DNA from 2 places in the Mitsuokella sp. UBA4253 genome. Region 1 is predicted to be linked to the other one. Evidence: predicted binding sites of a transcription regulator. Region 1 holds the regulator's gene; the other holds the start of a gene.
The links. The regulator HrcA, encoded in region 1, represses chaperone genes, less so after heat shock. The targets are predictions, from matches to a motif close to TGTTAGCACTCNNNNNNNNNGAGTGCTAACA.
Positions count from the first base shown of each region.

Region 2: the regulator HrcA is predicted to act here: its motif matches at 1,887-1,917, upstream of groES (co-chaperone GroES).

Region 1 covers NZ_DGWR01000004.1:201,786-205,198, forward strand. Annotated here, with positions in the region: gene hemW (radical SAM family heme chaperone HemW) at 1-401, shown strand, start outside; gene B2X55_RS02620 (DUF488 domain-containing protein) at 476-856, shown strand; gene B2X55_RS02625 (glutaredoxin family protein) at 887-1,168, shown strand; gene hrcA (heat-inducible transcriptional repressor HrcA) at 1,390-2,424, shown strand; gene grpE (nucleotide exchange factor GrpE) at 2,489-3,091, shown strand; gene dnaK (molecular chaperone DnaK) at 3,153-3,413, shown strand, end outside.
Region 2 covers NZ_DGWR01000006.1:67,716-71,128, reverse strand. Annotated here, with positions in the region: gene groL (chaperonin GroEL) at 1-1,521, opposite strand, end outside; gene groES (co-chaperone GroES) at 1,565-1,846, opposite strand; gene B2X55_RS03605 (sulfate adenylyltransferase subunit 1) at 2,031-3,413, opposite strand, start outside.

The DNA.
Region 1 (3,413 bases):
TTGAGAGCCGCCACAACCTTTCGTATTGGCAAGATGTGCCGTATCTTGGCATCGGCGCGGCGGCGCATTCCTATCTCGAGGGGCAGCGCTACGAGAATGTGCGAGAGATTCCCGCTTATATCGAGGGCATCCGCAGCGGGAGCGGCGTGCGGCGGCAGGAAGAGGCGATGACGCGCGAGATTGCCATGGAAGAATTCGCTTTCCTCGCCCTGCGCACAGCAAGGGGCATCGACCGCAGGCACTTCGAGCAGAGATTCGGCGTGCCGCTCGACGCCATCTATGCAGATGCCATTGCCAAGCTCAAGCGCCAGGGGCTGCTCGCAGAGGATGCAGCAGGCGTCCGGCTGACAGAGCTGGGCATGAAGTACGGCAACGTGGCCTTTGAGGAATTCCTGCTATGACTTCTGTGATTCGAGTCACGGAATCTTTCTCTGCCAGATGGTAAGGTAGAGGTAATGAAAGGAAGCGAATGCTCATGCATGAAATTCGTCTCAAGCGCGTCTACGAAGTGCCATCGCCCGATGATGGCGTGCGCGTGCTCGTCGACCGCCTCTGGCCGCGCGGCATCCGCAAGGCCGACTTGCCCTACGATGCCTGGCCGAAGGAGATCACGCCGTCTCCGGAGCTGCGCAAACTCTACCATCGCGGCGAGATGCCCTTTGCAGGATTCCGCGAGGGCTATGCCGAAGAACTGGAGGTGAGCGAAGGCGCTGCGGCCTTTGCCGAGCGCTGCCGCAAGTGGCTCGAGACGCAGGATGTGACGCTGCTCTACGCCGCGAAGAACCAGCAGGAGAACCACGCGCAGGTGCTCGCAGCCTGGCTGCGCCAGAAGAGCGGCGCCGAAGGCGGTGCGTGAGCAAGGATAGCGATAGAAAGGACGATTCCCATGAAGAAAATCACCATGATCAAGATGCAGGGCTGCCCGTACTGCGCCAAGGCCGCGCAGGCCGTGGAGGAGCTGCGCGCTGAGCAGCCGGCCTATGCAGGTGTCGAGATCGAGATCATCGACGAGAACGAGCAGCCGGAGCTCGCCAAGGCGTATGCCAAGGACTACTACTACGTGCCGAGCCTCTTCATTGAGGGGCACAAGGTGTACGAGGCGCAGCCGGGCCAGGACTACGATACGATCAAGGCTGCCGTCGCAGATGCCTTTGAACAGGCCAAGTGACTGACGGATATCCACTGAAAGATGATGGAAGCTGAGACTGCCGCGCGTGCGGCAGTCTTTTTTTCGTGCGCGAGGAAAAAGTCGAAAATAATTTTGACTTTTTGACTTTTAGGTGTTGACTTTTTGTTTTTTTCGGTGTATATTCTTTATAGATTCAAAGTTAGCACTCAGATAGATAGAGTGCTAACAGAGGATGAAAACAGAAGGAAGGGGGCATGCAGATGAAGGATGAACTCGACGCGCGCAAGAAACGCGTGCTGCAGGCAATCGTCGATGATTACATCGAGTCAGCCGAGCCGGTCGGCTCGCGAACACTGGCGAGGAAGTACGACCTCGGCGTGAGTCCGGCGACCATCCGCAATGAGATGGCAGATCTCGAGATGCTAGGTTACCTCGAGCAGCTGCATACCTCCTCTGGACGCATCCCATCGTCGAAGGGATATCGCTTCTATGTAGACGGCCTGATCCCCCCGAAGCCCGTGAGTGACGAGGAGAAAGAGCTCATCAACCGCTGGTACAGGGCGCGCGTCAAGCGCATCGACGAGGTGTTCCAGGAGACAGCGCGCATCATCTCGCAGGTGACGAAGAATGTCTCTCTTGTCCTCGCGCCGCAGATGACGCAGGCGGCTTTCCGTTGCCTGCAGTTCCTGCCGCTCGACGACAGGCGCGTTATCACCGTGCTCATGACGGATGCGGGCTTCATCGAGAACAAGATTCTCGAGATGCCGAATGGCTCGAGCTTCGAGGACTTCCAGCGCATGGCCAGCGTCATCAACAAGAATCTCGCCGGCCACACGCTCTCGACCATCGACCATCCAGCGCTCGCGAAGATCCGCGATGAAATCCAGGATGAGCCGCTCTACGAATCAGCCCTCGAGGTCATCAACAGGGCGCTCGATTCGGGCAAGCGGGAGCGCCTCTACCTCGGCGGCACGACGCAGATGCTCGAGCAGCCGGAGTTCCACGATGTGGAGAAGGTCAAGGAGACCCTCCTCGTGCTCGAGAAGGAAGAGCTCATGAAGGATGTGCTGCACGCCCACATGGGCGACGGTCTCGAGGTCACGATCGGCCAGGAGAACGAGGACAGCCACTTCAAGGACAGCAGCATCATCACCGCGACGTACCATCTCGATGGTGAGCTCTTGGGCACGATTGCAGTGCTCGGACCGACGCGCATGGAATACGCGAAGGCCATGAGCCTGCTCGAATACATGAATTCCAATCTGACAGAAGTCATCAAGCGGTTCCACTGGTAGGGCCGCAGGTTTCCCGGAATAGAGTGAAGAGGTGATAGTTTTGCCATCATTTATCAAAGATGAAATGAAGAAGAAGGATGAGCAGAAGCTGGAGGAGATGCAGCAGGAGATCGACGAGGCGGAAGCCGCGCAGGAAGATGCTGCAGAGGGCTCCGAGGAAGAAGCTCCGGAAGCGGCTGCTGCAGCAGATGCGGCGATGCAGGAAGAGATCGAGGCCCTCAAGGGCCAGGTCGACGGCCTGAACAAAGACCTTCAGGAGAAGAAAGACCGCCTGCTGCGTCTCCAGGCCGATTTCGACAACTTCCGCCGCCGCTCGGCGAAGGAACGCGAAGAGATTTCCGCTGTCGTCACGCAGAATTTCTGCAAGGACATGCTGCCGCTGCTCGACAACTTCGAGCGCGCGATGGCGGCCGAGACAAAGGATGTGGAGGCCTTCCAGAAGGGCGTCGAGATGATCTTCACGCAGTTCCAGGAAATCCTCAAGAAGAACGGCCTTGAGCACATCGAGGCCGTCGGCCAGAAGTTCGACCCGAACTTCCATCAGGCCGTCATGCGGGTCGAAGACCCCGAGAAAGAAGACGACACGGTCGCCCAGGAGCTCCAGAAGGGCTACATGGTCAAGGGCCGCGTCATCCGACCGAGCATGGTCCAGGTCGTCTCCAACTGAGCGTCCTGATCGCATAAACCAGATGATTCAAGTTTTACATAAAGTTTAGGAGGATGTTACCATGTCTAAAGTAATTGGTATCGACTTAGGTACGACGAACTCCGTCGTATCCGTTATGGAAGGCGGCGAGCCGACCGTCATCACGAATCCGGAAGGCAGCCGCATCACGCCGTCTGTTGTCGGTTTCACGAAAGATGGCCAGCGCCTCGTCGGCCAGCTGGCAAAACGCCAGGCTGTGTCGAACCCGGACCGCACGATCTCGTCCATCAAGCGCCACATGGGCGACCCGAACTACAAGGTCACGATCGACGGCAAGGATTAC
Region 2 (3,413 bases), on a different contig from region 1:
AATCGAAGCGGCGTTCTGCAGAGCGGAGCGCGTAACCTTGGCCGGATCGACGATACCAGCCTTGAGCATGTCGACGTACTCGTTCTTGAGGGCATTGAAGCCGACGCCCGTGCCAGCTTTCTTGACGTTCTCGACGACTACAGAGCCTTCGAGGCCTGCGTTCTGAGCAATCTGGCGAACCGGCTCTTCGATAGCGCGTTTAACGATGTTGACACCGACCTTCTCGTCACCTTCGACCTCGAGCTTATCGAGTGCCGGCAGGATGTCGAGGAACGTCGTGCCGCCGCCTGCGACGATGCCTTCTTCAACAGCAGCGCGCGTAGCGTTCAGCGCATCCTCGATGCGGTACTTCTTGTCCTTCATCTCGACTTCCGTAGCAGCGCCGATCTCGATGACAGCGACACCACCGGAGAGCTTTGCGAGGCGCTCCTGCAGTTTCTCGCGGTCGAAATCGCTCGTCGTCTGGGAAATCTGCTGCTTGATCTGTGCAACGCGCTCAGCGATGGCGTCCTTGTCGCCCTTGCCGCCGATGATCGTCGTCTCGTCCTTCGTGGAGACCATCTTGTGCGCCTGGCCGAGGTCAGCGAGCGTGACGCTGTCGAGCTTGCGGCCGAGCTCTTCGCTGATGACCGTGCCGCCCGTCAGCGTAGCGATATCCTGCAGCATAGCCTTGCGGCGGTCACCGAAGCCCGGAGCCTTGACAGCCAGAGCTTTGAATGTGCCGCGCAGCTTGTTGACGACAATCGTCGTCAGGGCTTCGCCGTCGACATCCTCAGCGATGATGGCGAGCTGCTTGCCGGCCTTGACAACCTGCTCGAGGATCGGCAGGATATCGTTGATAGCCGAGATCTTGCGGTCCGTAATGAGGATGTACGGATCATCGAGAGCTGCCTCCATCTTGTCCGTATCCGTGACGAGGTACGGGGAGATGTAGCCGCGGTCGAACTGCATGCCTTCCTTGACGGAGAGGTTCGTGCGCATCGTCTTGGATTCCTCGACCGTAATGACGCCGTCCTTGCCGACCTTCTCCATGGCCTCAGCAATCAGGTTGCCCGTCTCTTCGTTCGCGGAAGAAATCGTAGCAACCTGCGCGATGTCAGCCTGGCCTTCGACCTTCTTGGACTTTGCCTTGATCTCGTCGACGAGCGTCTTGACGGCTTCGTCAATGCCCTTCTTGATAATCATCGGGTTTGCGCCAGCAGCGACATTCTTCATGCCTTCATGGATCATGGCCTGTGCGAGGAGCGTTGCCGTCGTCGTGCCATCGCCAGCGATGTCGTTCGTCTTCGTCGCAACTTCCTTGACGAGCTGTGCGCCCATGTTCTCGAACGGATCTTCAAGCTCGATGTCGCGTGCAATCGTGACACCATCGTTCGTGATTGTCGGAGCGCCGAACTTCTTGTCGAGGACGACATTGCGGCCCTTTGGTCCAAGCGTTACCTTTACGGCATTTGCCAGTGCATCAACACCGCGGCCAAGTGCGCGGCGAGCTTCTTCGTCAAACAGAATCTGTTTTGCCATTTATATTACCTCCGAGAAAAGTCTGATTGAAATCACGGGATGATCAGATGACAGCGAGGATATCACTCTCACGGACGATCAGGTAATCCTTGCCCTCTACCTTGACCTCTGAACCCGAGTATTTGGAGAAGATGACGCCATCGCCGACCTTGACTTCCATAGCAGCGCGCTCGCCATTATCGAGCAGCTTGCCAGCGCCAACTGCAACGACTGTGCCCTTCTGCGGCTTCTCTTTTGCCGTATCCGGCAGTACAATGCCGCTGGCCGTCTTTACATCGCTCTCTGCAACTTCGATGACAACTCTTTCGCCCAATGGCTTAATCATAGGTATCTTCCTCCTATAAAATGAATTTACATGTTGATGGTGTTAGCACTCACTAGACCTGAGTGCTAACTACAATCTTTATATTACCCCCTCTAAGTCAAAATGTCAATATCAAAATCCATAAAAAGTCAAAAAAACAAAGACCAGGTCATTCTGGTCTTTGTTTCGAATCTGCCAATATCGATTAGATAATCCAGTTGTTCGGTGCCATCATGGAGTCGAGCATGGAGTGGTGCAGGATGGTCTCCGCAATCTGCTGGGATGTGCTCTCTGCAGCGGCCTTGCCGGAGAGCTCGCTGAAGGTCCGGACGCCTTCCGGCAATGGCTGGTCTTTGTCGAGCACAAGCAGGACGACGAGGCCCGCCTGCAGCAGGTGGCGGAGCACCGGAGCAGGATCTTCGTCCGCACTCGGATGGTAGAGGTAAGTGTGGCGGCCGTTGCGCACGAGGTAGTACTCGGCTTCTTCAACGGTCGCAAGCGAGATCCCGTCTTTTGCAGGCTCGAAAGCGACGGCAAGAGGTGCCTGCCAGTTGAGCGCGCTGCGCATCTGCTGATTTGCCGCAAAGTGGCGCTTCTCTGTCCCGTCAGGAATCTCGCGCACGACACCGCAGGCCGACGTCATATTGCTGATGCGGTCGATGAGGATGAGCTCGCCCTGCGTGCGGTGATGATCGAATGTGTCGAGCACGATCGGCTCCGTCACGGCGATCTCGCAGAGCGCGATCTCGTTCTTCTTGAGGCCAGTTGCCTCGACATGCTCGCCCGTATTGATGTCAATGCGGTAATCGATCTTCGTCAGGATACCCGGGATTTTCTTGGTGCCGAGAAATACCATGAAGTTCTTGCCGATGGAAAGCGGCACATCATCCATCCAGAGGATCTCAGCCTTGAAGTTCGCGGCCTGGCGGACATGGCTGCCCTTCTCGAGCACGCAGCCGCGCGAGACGTCGACCTCGCGGTTGAGCTGGATTGTGACCGGCTGCCCCTTGAACGCCAACTCGGCTTCATGGTCGGCCACGAGGATCTTCTTGACTTCGGCCTGCTCGCCGCTCGGCTGTGAGGTGATAGTATCGCCGACGGCGATGCTGCCGCTCTCGATCTGGCCCTGGAAGCCGCGGAATTCGTGATTTGGGCGGCAGACGCGCTGAACGGGCATGTAGAAGCCCTCTTCGTGAACGGCACTGACGTCGACCTGCTCCAGATAATCGAGCAGCGTCGGGCCGTCATACCAAGCCATGGCAGACGACTTCTTCGTGACGTTGTCTCCCTCTGTCGCCGATACAGGAATGAGCTTGACATCGTGAAGATGAAGCTCTTGCTGCAGGGCCTCGATCTGCGCCTGGATCTCCTTGAAGCGCGCTTCCGAGTAGTCGACGAGATCCATCTTGTTGATGGCAAAGACAAAGTACCGGATACCCATGAGAGCGCAGATGCGGGCATGGCGGCGCGTCTGCGTCAGGACGCCCTGCGTCGCGTCGACGAGGATGACGGCAAGGTCTGCAAACGATGCACCGCAGGCCATATTGCGCGTGTACTCCTCGTGGCCCGGCGTGTCCGCACAGATGAA